Regions from separate parts of the Pantoea sp. SYBGC1 genome, predicted to be linked through region 1. Evidence: predicted binding sites of a transcription regulator. Region 1 holds the regulator's gene; each other region holds the start of a gene.
What was found. Region 1 encodes PurR, which represses purine synthesis genes. Its sites were predicted from a motif close to CANGCAAACGTTTGCNTG; they were not measured.

Region 2: the regulator PurR is predicted to act here: its motif matches at 1,594-1,611, upstream of purH (bifunctional phosphoribosylaminoimidazolecarboxamide formyltransferase/IMP cyclohydrolase).
Region 3: the regulator PurR is predicted to act here: its motif matches at 1,843-1,860, upstream of tusA (sulfurtransferase TusA).
Region 4: the regulator PurR is predicted to act here: its motif matches at 1,670-1,687, upstream of gcvT (glycine cleavage system aminomethyltransferase GcvT).

What each region holds. Positions count from the first base shown of each region.
Region 1 is NZ_JBXUNM010000001.1:343,877-346,996, reverse strand. Features, by position in the region: gene AC2CF9_RS01670 (C40 family peptidase) at 249-1,037, shown strand; gene purR (HTH-type transcriptional repressor PurR) at 1,335-2,360, shown strand; gene punR (DNA-binding transcriptional activator PunR) at 2,357-3,120, opposite strand, start outside.
Region 2 is NZ_JBXUNM010000016.1:23,887-27,006, reverse strand. Features, by position in the region: partial or broken rRNA gene AC2CF9_RS17665 (16S ribosomal RNA) at 1-1,122, opposite strand, end outside; gene purH (bifunctional phosphoribosylaminoimidazolecarboxamide formyltransferase/IMP cyclohydrolase) at 1,750-3,120, shown strand, end outside.
Region 3 is NZ_JBXUNM010000010.1:28,642-31,761, reverse strand. Features, by position in the region: gene AC2CF9_RS15070 (zinc/cadmium/mercury/lead-transporting ATPase) at 1-1,553, shown strand, start outside; gene tusA (sulfurtransferase TusA) at 1,531-1,782, opposite strand; gene AC2CF9_RS15060 (7-cyano-7-deazaguanine/7-aminomethyl-7-deazaguanine transporter) at 2,031-2,696, shown strand; gene AC2CF9_RS15055 (DcrB family lipoprotein) at 2,810-3,120, shown strand, end outside.
Region 4 is NZ_JBXUNM010000013.1:20,812-23,931, reverse strand. Features, by position in the region: gene ubiI (FAD-dependent 2-octaprenylphenol hydroxylase) at 1-764, shown strand, start outside; gene gcvT (glycine cleavage system aminomethyltransferase GcvT) at 1,742-2,839, shown strand; gene gcvH (glycine cleavage system protein GcvH) at 2,860-3,120, shown strand, end outside.

The sequences.
Region 1 (3,120 bases):
GTTAAGTTTGCCGCCACGGGCGTATGACGAAGTGTGTATTAATACACGATTAGCAATAAATATGCTGCGTTAACCGCCTGAAACCGCTCATTTTTGCTGCACAGCCCTTGTGTTGATGGATTTAATAAAAAAGACCTTACCTTTTGTAAAAAAAGTGGATTAGAATCAATCCGGCGCTGATCGCTGATCAGAATTTTCTAATATTGCCGCGGTCTGCTTCTGCAGCCTGCCGAACCTGTAACCGGACTATGCGTTTACTGATTACGCTTTTCATACTGGCTTTTGCTCAGCTGTTTTTTAACGTGGCCGCTGCTTCACCGCACAAGCCGGTTAACGCCAGCCTGCAGAAAGCGGAGAAAAAGAGTGCGCGCGACGATGAACGCCGCAAACGACGTCCGGTTAAAACCTCGGCTAAAAAAACACGCGTCACGCCCGTACAAAAAGTTAAATCGAAAAAAAGCCTGCACGCAGAACCGCCTGTGACTTCCCGTACCGCCCGTAAAAAAGCGCCCGCCCTCTCTGCCAGCAAAAAATATGGTCATCAGCGTACCAGCCGGAAAACAGCGGCAGCGGAAGAGAGTAATGATGCGCTGACCGGTATCAGGCTCAGCAAATCCCACCGCCTGCGCTATCAGAAGGCGCGTGAAACCGCCATGACTAAACTTATGGGCCAGCTGGGCAAACCTTATCAGTGGGGTGGCACCTCTCCGCTTACCGGATTCGACTGCAGTGGCCTGGTCTGGTACGCCTATAAAGATCTGGTCCGTTTCAAGCTGCCGCGCACGGCCAATGAAATGTATCATCTGCGCGATGCCGCTCCCATCAAGCGCGAAATGCTGGAGAAAGGCGATCTGGTGTTTTTCCGCATCAATAATCGCGGCACAGCCGATCATGTTGGCGTTTATCTGGGTAACGGCAAATTTATTCAGTCGCCGCGTACCGGCAAAGATATCCAGATCAGCGCGCTGGGTGAAGATTACTGGCAGAAGCACTATGTTGGCGCACGCCGCATGATGACGCCTAAAACCATTCGTTAGCAGTTGCGCAACATGCCGCGCGCGTCCCGGCCTGACTACACGCCAGTTGTCGGACTCTAAATATTTTCATCTGACCGCAGGTAAAAATCTCGTTTTATGCCCCTTGCCTTGCTAGAATCGCCGCCTTTCGTTGCGCAACACCTTTTGCGCACGCTGCTGTCATTATCTGTTGCGGTTAATTACTCGCCCTGAATCAGCCATTTTTACGCTGGAATGAGGCAGAAAACCCTGCGCAGACGCAAACGTTTAACACTATACTTATCATAAAGTTGCGATAGGTTTAAGAGGTCCATTTTCATGGCAACAATTAAAGATGTGGCAAAACGCGCTGGCGTATCAACGACCACGGTTTCGCACGTCATCAATAAAACGCGCTTTGTCGCTGAAGAGACGCGTAATGCCGTGTGGGAGGCGATTAAAGCGCTGCACTATTCTCCCAGCGCCGTGGCGCGCAGCCTGAAGGTTAATCACACTAAAACACTGGGGTTGCTGGCAACGTCCAGTGAAGCCCCCTACTTTGCTGAAATCATCGAAGCAATTGAAAATCACTGCTTCGCTCAGGGCTACACGCTGATTCTGGGCAACGCGCACAATGACCTGCAAAAGCAGCGCGCCTATCTGTCGATGATGGCGCAAAAGCGGGTAGATGGCCTGCTGGTGATGTGCTCTGAGTATCCGGACGATCTGCTTCAGATGCTGGAAGAGAATCGCAATATTCCGATGGTGGTCATGGACTGGGGCGCTTCCCGCGGTGATTTTACCGATACCGTGCAGGATAATGCCTTTCAGGGCGGCTACCTGGCCGGTCGTTACCTGATCGAGCGCGGTCATCGCGATATTGGCGCTATCCCGGGCCAGCTGGAGCGCAATACCGGCGGCGGACGGCACGCCGGCTTCCTGCAGGCGATGCAAGAGGCGGGGATCGCGGTGCGTGCGGAGTGGATCGTGCAGGGCGATTTTGAACCTGAGTCGGGTTATCAGGCGATGCAGCAGATCCTGAGCCAGAAGCAGCGTCCTACCGCTGTGTTCTGCGGCGGCGACATCATGGCAATGGGCGCGATCTGCGCCGCCGATGAGATGGGCCTGCGCGTTCCGCAGGATATTTCGGTGATCGGCTATGACAATGTGCGCAACGCCCGCTACTTTACGCCGGCGCTGACGACAGTGCATCAGCCCAAAGCTCAGCTGGGTGAAAAAGCGCTGGAGATGCTGCTGGACCGCATTACCAGTAAACGCGAAGAGCCGCAAACGATTGAAGTTCAGCCCAGCCTGATTGAGCGTCGCTCGGTCGGGGATGGTCCGTTTCGCGACTATCGCCGCTAAGCGCGGCGCTCGCTGAGCCACTCATGATTTAGCGTCTCAGCATCTCCCAGGTATTCCAGCAGCCAGGCCAGCGCCGGCGACGCCCGCTGCCCGGCCCAGCTGACGCAGCAGGGACTCTCCGGAAAAGGCTGCGGCAATATCAGCTCCACCAGCGCGCCGCTATCCAGTAGCGGCCGCGCCAGGTGTCCCGGGATCATCCCTACGCACAGGCCAGCCTGCAGGCAGTCGATTCCGGTTTCCCACTCCGGCACCACCAGCCGGCGCTGATTATCCAGCGTCCACGTCATACGGCGCGGTAGCGCGCGCGACGTATCTTCCAGCACCAGCGACGGCCAGGCGCGCAGCGCCTCTTCGTCAGGATGCGCGCTCTGCGCCAGTGGGTGATCCGGACTGACCACGCAGCGCCAGTTAAGGGCGCCCATATCCTGAAAAGCAAAGCGTCCGCCAACCGGGATCGCCTGCGTGGCACCAATGGCTACGTCAACCCGGCCATCAGCCAGCGCATCCCATACGCCGTTAAACACTTCATAGCTGATGATCAGCTCCATATCGGGAAAGTGGCGATAGAAATCTTTCACCAGCTGGCGCGTGCGCTGCGGCTTGACGATACAATCAACGGCAATAGTGAGCTGGCCGCGCCAGCCGTTGGCCAGCTGCTGACACTGCCGTCGCGTCGCCAGCATTTTTTTGATAACAGAGCGGCCTTCACGCACAAAATGCTCGCCGGCTGGCGTCAGAACCACTTCCCGATGCTGGCGTT
Region 2 (3,120 bases), on a different contig from region 1:
AAGGATAAGGGTTGCGCTCGTTGCGGGACTTAACCCAACATTTCACAACACGAGCTGACGACAGCCATGCAGCACCTGTCTCAGAGTTCCCGAAGGCACCGAAGCATCTCTGCTAAGTTCTCTGGATGTCAAGGCCAGGTAAGGTTCTTCGCGTTGCATCGAATTAAACCACATGCTCCACCGCTTGTGCGGGCCCCCGTCAATTCATTTGAGTTTTAACCTTGCGGCCGTACTCCCCAGGCGGTCGACTTAACGCGTTAGCTCCGGAAGCCACTCCTCAGGGGAACAGCCTCCAAGTCGACATCGTTTACGGCGTGGACTACCAGGGTATCTAATCCTGTTTGCTCCCCACGCTTTCGCACCTGAGCGTCAGTCTTCGTCCAGGGGGCCGCCTTCGCCACCGGTATTCCTCCAGATCTCTACGCATTTCACCGCTACACCTGGAATTCTACCCCCCTCTACGAGACTCAAGCCTGCCAGTTTCAAATGCAGTTCCCAGGTTAAGCCCGGGGATTTCACATCTGACTTAACAGACCGCCTGCGTGCGCTTTACGCCCAGTAATTCCGATTAACGCTTGCACCCTCCGTATTACCGCGGCTGCTGGCACGGAGTTAGCCGGTGCTTCTTCTGCGGGTAACGTCAATCGGCGAGGTTATTAACCTCACCGCCTTCCTCCCCGCTGAAAGTACTTTACAACCCGAAGGCCTTCTTCATACACGCGGCATGGCTGCATCAGGCTTGCGCCCATTGTGCAATATTCCCCACTGCTGCCTCCCGTAGGAGTCTGGACCGTGTCTCAGTTCCAGTGTGGCTGGTCATCCTCTCAGACCAGCTAGGGATCGTCGCCTAGGTGAGCCGTTACCTCACCTACCAGCTAATCCCATCTGGGCACATCCGGTGGCGTGAGGTCCGAAGATCCCCCACTTTGGTCCGAAGACGTTATGCGGTATTAGCTACCGTTTCCAGTAGTTATCCCCCTCCACCGGGCAGTTTCCCAGACATTACTCACCCGTCCGCCACTCGTCACCCGGAGAGCAAGCTCCCCTGTGCTACCGTCCGACTTGCATGTGTTAGGCCTGCCGCCAGCGTTCAATCTGAGCCATGATCAAACTCTTCAATTTAAAGTTTGATTTGCTGCAACGAGTGCAGCGGTGCTCTGTGAATTAAACTTCGTAATGAATTACGTGTTCACTCAGCAAAGACTTGATATTTTTTACGTCCGGAGACGCTGATATCAATCCTGCGAGTGCCCACACAGATTGTCTGATAAATTGTTAAAGAGCGGTGCAGTCAGCGCCTTAAGCGTCTGCTGCGAGGTGGCGTATATTACGCTTTCCTCTTCCGGAGTCAACCACTTTTTTCAGCGTTTTTCTCCGGCGGAAGTTCTTACCGAATCTTCCTGTCAACGCCGTTTTCCGTAAGCCGGTGTGCCGTGTCGATGGAGGCGCATTATAGGGAGTTCTTCCGGGCTGACAAGCGTTAAATTCACGAAAAATAACTGTTCGCTGCATTCCCCAGCAAAAGGGGGCTTTATACCCTGTTACACACAACGTTATCCACAAAACAGCAGCCAGATAAATTTAAGCGAGCATCGCGCAAACGTTTTCGCTACAATGCCCGGCGACGTCACGGATGCCCCTTTTGGGGCGTTACATGAGGCAAACGCGTTATCTTCTTTATAGAAGTGCGCTTTCGGCCTGATGTAACGCTCTTATTTATGCGAAACAAAGCCAAGGGATAAAACCACCATGCAACAACGTCGTCCTGTACGCCGCGCTCTGCTCAGTGTCTCTGATAAAGCCGGTATCCTCGAATTTGCTCATGCTCTCTCACAACGGGGCGTCGAGCTGCTCTCCACAGGTGGCACTGCACGTTTGCTGGCAGATGCAGGCCTGCCCGTCATTGAAGTGTCTGACTACACCGGTTTCCCGGAAATGATGGATGGACGCGTTAAAACTCTGCATCCTAAAGTACATGGCGGCATCCTTGGTCGTCGCGGTACCGACGACGCGATTATGGCAGAGCACGCTATCAACCCGATTGATATGGTGGTGGTCAACCTCTATCCCTTTGCGCAGACCGTAGCGAAGCCTGACTGCTCGCTGGAAGATGCGGTCGAAAATATCGATATCGGCGGGCCAACCATGGTGCGCTCAGCGGCAAAGAATCATAAAGATGTGGCGATTGTGGTTAAGAGCAGCGACTACACCAGCATCATTGCAGAGATGGATGCCAGTGAGAATGCGCTGACGCTGGAGACGCGCTTCAATCTGGCCATCAAAGCGTTTGAACATACCGCTGCCTATGACAGCATGATCGCAAACTACTTCGGCACGCTGGTGCCTGCCTATCATGGCGAAACGCAGGCGCCCGCCGGTCGCTTCCCGCGCACGCTTAACCTCAACTTCATTAAGAAGCAGGATATGCGCTATGGCGAGAACAGCCATCAGGATGCCGCCTTCTATATAGAAGAAGAGATCGCGGAAGCCTCGGTAGCCACGGCGCAGCAGCTGCAGGGTAAGGCGCTCTCCTATAACAATATTGCAGATACCGATGCCGCACTGGAGTGCGTAAAAGCGTTTGATGAACCTGCCTGTGTCATCGTCAAACACGCTAACCCATGTGGCGTAGCGGCGGGCGCATCGATCCTTGAAGCCTATGAACGCGCCTATAAGACTGACCCGACCTCAGCTTTTGGCGGCATTATCGCGTTTAACCGCGAGCTGGATGAGGCGACTGCACAGGCGATTATCAGCCGTCAGTTTGTTGAAGTAATTATTGCACCCTCTGCCAGTGACGCGGCGCTACAGGTCACAGCAGCCAAACAGAACGTGCGCGTGCTGATCTGCGGTCAGTGGCAGCAGCCGGTTGCCAGCCTGGACTTTAAACGGGTCAACGGCGGTCTGCTGGTACAGGATCGCGACCTGGGCATGATCACTGCCGACCAGCTTCGCGTGGTCACGCAGCGCCAGCCCACTGAGCAGGAGCTGCGTGACGCGCTGTTCTGCTGGAAAGTCGCCAAGTTTGTTAAATCCAATGCCATTGTTTACGCCCGCGATAACATGACTATCGGTATAGGTGCCGGTCAGATGAGCCGCGTTTATTCGGCCAAAATTGCC
Region 3 (3,120 bases), on a different contig from region 1:
GCGGTGTGACCGCCCTGATGGCGCTGCGTCCGGAGCGTGCAACACGGCTGCAGGGCGCGCAGCGCGTTACGGTCCCGCTGGCGGCGCTGCAGCCGGGCGACATTATTGAAGTTGCCGCCGGCGGCCGCCTGCCGGTTGATGGCGAGCTGCTGCAGTCCAGCGCCAGCTTTGATGAAAGCGCATTGACCGGTGAGTCCCTGCCGGTGAGCCATCAGCCCGGCGATCGGCTGATGGCGGGCGCCACCAGCGTTGATCGGCTGGTGCAGATAAAAGTGACCTCCCTGCCGGGAGAGAGCGCTATCGATCGTATTCTGCAGCTGATTGATGAAGCGGAAAGCCATCGCGCACCGGCAGAACGCTTTATCGATCGCTTCAGCCGCATCTATACGCCGGCCATTATGCTGCTGGCGCTACTGGTGATAGTGATCCCGCCGCTCTCTGGCCTGGGAGAGTGGCAGCCGTGGATCTATAAAGGGCTGACGCTGCTGCTGATTGGCTGCCCCTGCGCGCTGGTGATCTCAACGCCGGCGGCGGTGACTTCAGCGCTGGCCTCCGCCGCGCGTCAGGGCGTGCTGCTCAAAGGCGGCGCCGCGCTGGAGCAGCTGAGCCGCGTGCAGGTTATCGCCTTCGACAAAACCGGCACGCTGACCCTGGGTAAACCGCAGGTTACGGCGATCCACGCTTTTGGTCAAACTGACGAAGCGGCGCTGCTGCGCCTCGCGGCGGCGGCAGAGCGCGGGTCCGGGCACCCGCTGGCGCAGGCGATTGTCGCAGAAGCTGCGAAACGGCAGCTGACTCTGCCGGAAGCGCAACAGCAGCAGACGCTGGCGGGCAGCGGCATTCGCGCGAGCATCGACGGCGTTCCTTATCAGCTGCTGACACCGCGTGCCGCGCCGGGATTAAGCGAGCAGCAGCGGCAGCGGGTGATGGAGTACGAGCGCGAGGGCAACACGGTGGTGATCCTGCTGCAGGCAGATCGGCCGCTGGGGCTGCTGGCGCTGCAGGATCGGCTGCGTGAAGAGGCTGCGGCGGCTATCGATCAGCTCAGAGCCGCGGGGATCGCCAGCGTCATGCTGACCGGTGATAACCCGCGTGCGGCCGCCGCCATAGCGGCAGAACTTAATATTGAATATCGGGCGGGTTTGCTGCCGGCAGACAAAGTCAGTGCCGTACGCGCGCTGAGCCAGCAGCAGCCGCTGGCGATGGTGGGTGACGGCATTAATGATGCGCCAGCGATGAAAGCGGCGGCTATCGGGATTGCTATGGGCAGCGGCACTGACGTGGCGCTGGAAACGGCTGACGCTGCGCTGACGCAGAATCGCCTGACCCTTCTGCCGCAGACTGTTGCGCTGGCGCGGCGCGCCCGCGCCATCGTACTGCAGAATATTACGCTGGCGCTGGGGCTGAAGGCGCTGTTTCTGCTCACGACGCTGTTCGGCTTAACCGGCTTGTGGCTGGCGGTGCTGGCCGATTCGGGTGCTACGGCGCTGGTGACCGCAAACGCTCTGCGTCTGCTGCGCCAGCCCCCCGTCAGGCCTCCGCGCCTTTCCTGATCAGATACTGGTACGGCAGCGCTTCCGTCTGCTGTGCCAGTAAATCGTGATCCATAAAGCGGCAGAAACCGGGGATATCGCGCGTGGTCGCCGGATCGTCGGCAATAATCAGCAGCGTTTCACCCGCCTGCATTGTGCGTACCGTCTTGCGTACCATCATCACGGGTTCAGGGCAGCGCAGGCCCAGCGCATCCAGCGTATGGTCGGGTGCGGAGAAAGGATCGCTCATGATTCTCTTATCGGTCAGTAACAGGGATGCTCATTCTAGCTCGCCATTTCCGCAGCGCAAGGCGACAACGATTGCGTTAAAATTAACCGTTGCATAAATTGCGCAACGGGTTAAGATGCCGTCCGATTTTTCAATACCGTTGCTTAGTCCCCAAAATCCTTCGCCTTTTGGCACGCGCAGTCAGCGCAGCAAAAATGCGAACGATGAAGGGATGGGTTCCCTCACCCCATTGTTTAAAAAGGCTCACTATGATCGCTTTTTCTGCGCGTCAGCGCATGCACGCCCTTTTCTGGCTGTCGCTGTTTCATCTGCTGGTGATCACCTCCAGCAATTATCTGGTTCAGCTGCCGGTCGCTATTTTCGGTTTTCATACCACCTGGGGTGCGTTCAGCTTTCCCTTTATTTTTCTCGCAACCGACCTGACCGTGCGTATTTTCGGCGCTCCGCTTGCGCGGCGCATTATTCTCGCAGTGATGATCCCGGCGCTGTTTATCTCCTACGCTATTTCCTGCCTCTTTTATCAGGGGGCATGGCAGGGCTGGGCGTCGCTGCAGCAGGTCAATCTCTTTGTCGCCCGTATCGCCTGCGCCAGCTTTATGGCCTATGCGCTGGGTCAGATCCTCGACGTTCACGTCTTTAACCGTCTGCGCCAGCTGCCGCAGTGGTGGATAGCGCCAGCCTGCGCCATGTTTCTCGGCAACGTCAGCGATACGCTGGCCTTTTTCTTTATCGCTTTTTATAAGAGCCAGGATCCCTTCATGGCAGCGCACTGGGTCGAGATTGCGCTGGTGGACTACAGCTTCAAAGTGCTGATCTGCCTGATCTTCTTCCTGCCCGCCTACGGCCTGCTGCTGAATGCCGCCCTGAAGCGCATGGCGGAACGGCATCAGGCGCGCCAGATCAATTTCGGCTAATGTGCCATAGACGAAATGGCGCGGTGCGCTAAGATTTCCTGACACATCGGCGGTTGCTTTTGACCGCCGATTCCGTTTGTATAAGCCAGACTGGAATTGTAAAAGGGAACAGAATGCGCAACGTAGTGAAGTATGCAGGTATCGGCCTGCTGGTGCTGGGCCTGGCGGCGTGCGATCAGAAAAAAGAGGATACCGCTGACAACAGCGGCACCAGCGTCAGCCAGTCCGCTCAGACGGTAAATCTGATGGAAGGGAAACTGAGCTTTACGCTGCCTGCAGGCATGTCTGATAAGAGCGGTAAACTCGGCTCTGAATCCACCAATATGCACGTCTACGCTAATGAAACCGGCCAGCGCGCCATTATTGTGATCGCCGGCGACCCGACCAGTGACTCACTTGAGACGCTCTCAAAACGTCTGGAGCA
Region 4 (3,120 bases), on a different contig from region 1:
TCACGCTGGAAGATGGCACCATGATGAGCGCCCGGCTGATGATAGCCGCCGACGGCGCCAGCTCCTGGCTGCGTGAAAAAGCGGATATCCCGCTGACGTTCTGGGATTATGAGCATCATGCGCTGGTCGCGAACGTGCGTACTGACATGCCGCATGATGCCATCGCGCGTCAGGTATTTCACGGCGATGGCATTCTCGCTTTTCTGCCGATGCAGGATCCGCACCTGTGCTCAATCGTCTGGTCGCTGGCTCCACAGGAAGCAGCGCGCATGCAGTCGATGCCCGCAGCGCTGTTTAATCAGCAGCTCTCTGTAGCCTTTGATATGCGGCTGGGATTATGCAGCGTTGAGAGCGAGCGCAAAACGTTCCCGCTGACGGCACGCTATGCGCGCAATTTTGCAGCTCATCGTCTGGCGCTGGTCGGCGATGCGGCGCACACCATTCATCCGCTGGCCGGGCAGGGCGTGAACTTAGGCTTTATGGATGCGGCTGAGCTGATTGGTGAGATCCGCCGCCTGCATCAGGCGGGCCGTGATATCGGCGAGCACCTCTCACTGCGCCGCTATGAACGCAGCCGCAAGCACAGCGCAGCGCTGATGCTGGCCGGCATGCAGGGATTCCGCGAGCTGTTCGCCGGCACGCATCCGGCGAAAAAGCTGCTGCGCGATGTCGGGCTAAAGCTGGCCGATACGCTGCCAGGCGTAAAGCCGCGTCTGCTGAAGCAGGCGATGGGGCTGAACGACCTGCCAGAGTGGATCCGCTAGCTAACCAGGACGCTGTCGTTTCGTATCCGCCTTACCCCGGGCGCCATCATTTCGCTCCCGCCTCACCGTAGGGGGCGCATTAATGCGCCCCGGTTTGAACCCATCCCCGGACGTCACATTTCACACCCGCATCACCGCAGGGGGCGCATTAATGCGCCCCGGTTCAAATCTATCCCCGGACGTTACATTTCGCACCCGCGTTAACCCGGGCGCCATAAATGACGCCCCTGCGGTGGCTCAATACCGGGCGTCATGGTTTCGCACCCGCCTCACCGCAGGGGGCGCATTAATGCGCCCCGGTTCAAATCCATCCCCGGACGTCACATTTCGCACCCGCCTCAACCCGGGCGCCATAAATGGCGCCCCTACGGTGGCCCAACACAGGGCGTTATTATTTCGCCCCCGCCTTACCGTAGGGGGCGCATGAATGCGCCCCGGTTCGAATCCATTCCCGGACGTCACATTTCGCACCCGCGTTAACCCGGGCGCCATAAATGACGCCCCTACGGTGGCTCAATACCGGGCGTCATGGTTTCACCCCGCCTTACCGCAGGGGGCGCATTAATGCACCCCGGCATAAACCTCCCCTTAATCTCTGTTCGCACTAAAACAGAGCGCTCTGCATCATAATGATGCCTCGTTTGATTTATTCTAATTTCACTGCAAGATTCGCATTAGTTATTTTCATGCAGGATTAATCGCACAACTATGCCATTTCTTACTTTACCCGCGGTAGCGTGTTTTATTTACTGAGATATCGCCCCGTAGTTGCATAATCTGCGCGTTTAATCACACAAAGACAGCGGATTATGCTGCATGCTATGGAAGGCACCGCAAAGATGAGACCCGGCTTCGACCTCGTTTTGCTTATGGTTAAATCTGTTTTTCAGTGGTAACGTCAGCTGAAAGAGAACGTTTGCGTGGACGATTTATCATCGCGCAGACGAGCCCCGCTTATTGGTTTTCACAGGATGGTTATGACTCAGCAAACGCCTCTGTTTAAGCAGCACCAGCAGGATGGTGCACGTATGGTGGACTTCCATGGCTGGATGATGCCGCTGCACTACGGCTCGCAAATCGATGAGCACCACGCAGTGCGCAGTGACGCCGGCATGTTTGATGTATCGCACATGACCATCGTTGATCTGCACGGCGCACGGACTCGCGAGTTTTTGCGCTATCTGCTGGCAAATGATGTCGCAAAACTGACGCAGCCTGGCAAAGCGCTCTACAGCGGCATGCTTAACGCATCGGGCGGCGTGATAGACGATCTGATCGTCTACTTCATGCAGGAGGATTTTTTCCGCCTGGTGGTCAACTCCGCCACGCGAGAGAAAGATCTCGCCTGGATCACGCAGCACGCCGCACCGTTTGGCGTGGCGCTGACCGAACGTCATGATCTGGCGCTGATTGCCGTGCAGGGCCCGAATGCGCAGCAGAAAGCACAGACGCTGTTTGATGAGAGCCAGCGCGCTGCCGTTGCCGGCATGAAACCTTTTTATGGCGTGCAGTCAGGCGACCTGTTCATTGCCACCACCGGCTACACCGGCGAGGCGGGCTATGAAATTGCGCTGCCCGCTGAGCAGGCGGAAACGTTCTGGCAGCAGCTGCTGGCCGCCGGCGTCAAACCCGCAGGCTTAGGCGCCCGCGACACGCTGCGTCTGGAAGCCGGTATGAATCTTTATGGCCAGGAGATGGATGAAGGCGTTTCGCCGCTGGCCGCGAATATGGGCTGGACTATCAGCCTGGAACCAGCCGATCGCGATTTTATTGGACGTGAAGCGCTGGAAGCGCAGCGCGAACAGGGCAGTGAGAAACTGGTGGGGCTGGTCATGACGGAAAAAGGCGTACTGCGCAGTGGCCAGACGGTGCGCTTCACCGATGAGCAGGGCGTACCGCAGCAGGGTATGATTACCAGTGGTTCCTTCTCGCCGACGCTGGGCTGCAGCATCGCCCTGGCGCGCGTGCCTGCCGGTATTGGCGAGCAGGCCATTGTGGAGATCCGCAATCGCGAAATGCCGGTAAAAGTGACTAAACCCGTTTTTGTACGCGCCGGTAAGCCGGTCGCTCAGTAAATTTTTCAGGAGAAATGGCGATGAGTAATGTGCCAAATACGTTGAAATACCGTGACAGCCACGAGTGGGTGCGTAAAGAAGAAGATGGCTCCTGGACCGTGGGGATCACCGAGCATGCCCAGGAGCTGCTCGGTGATATGGTGTTTGTCGATCTGCCAGAGGTCGGCGCTACGTTTAGCGCGGGCGACGACTGCGCCGTCGCGGAGTCGGTTAAAGCGGCTTCCGATATCTATGCACCGCTGAGCGGTGAAATTGTTGCGGTAAATGAAGCGCTGACCGAC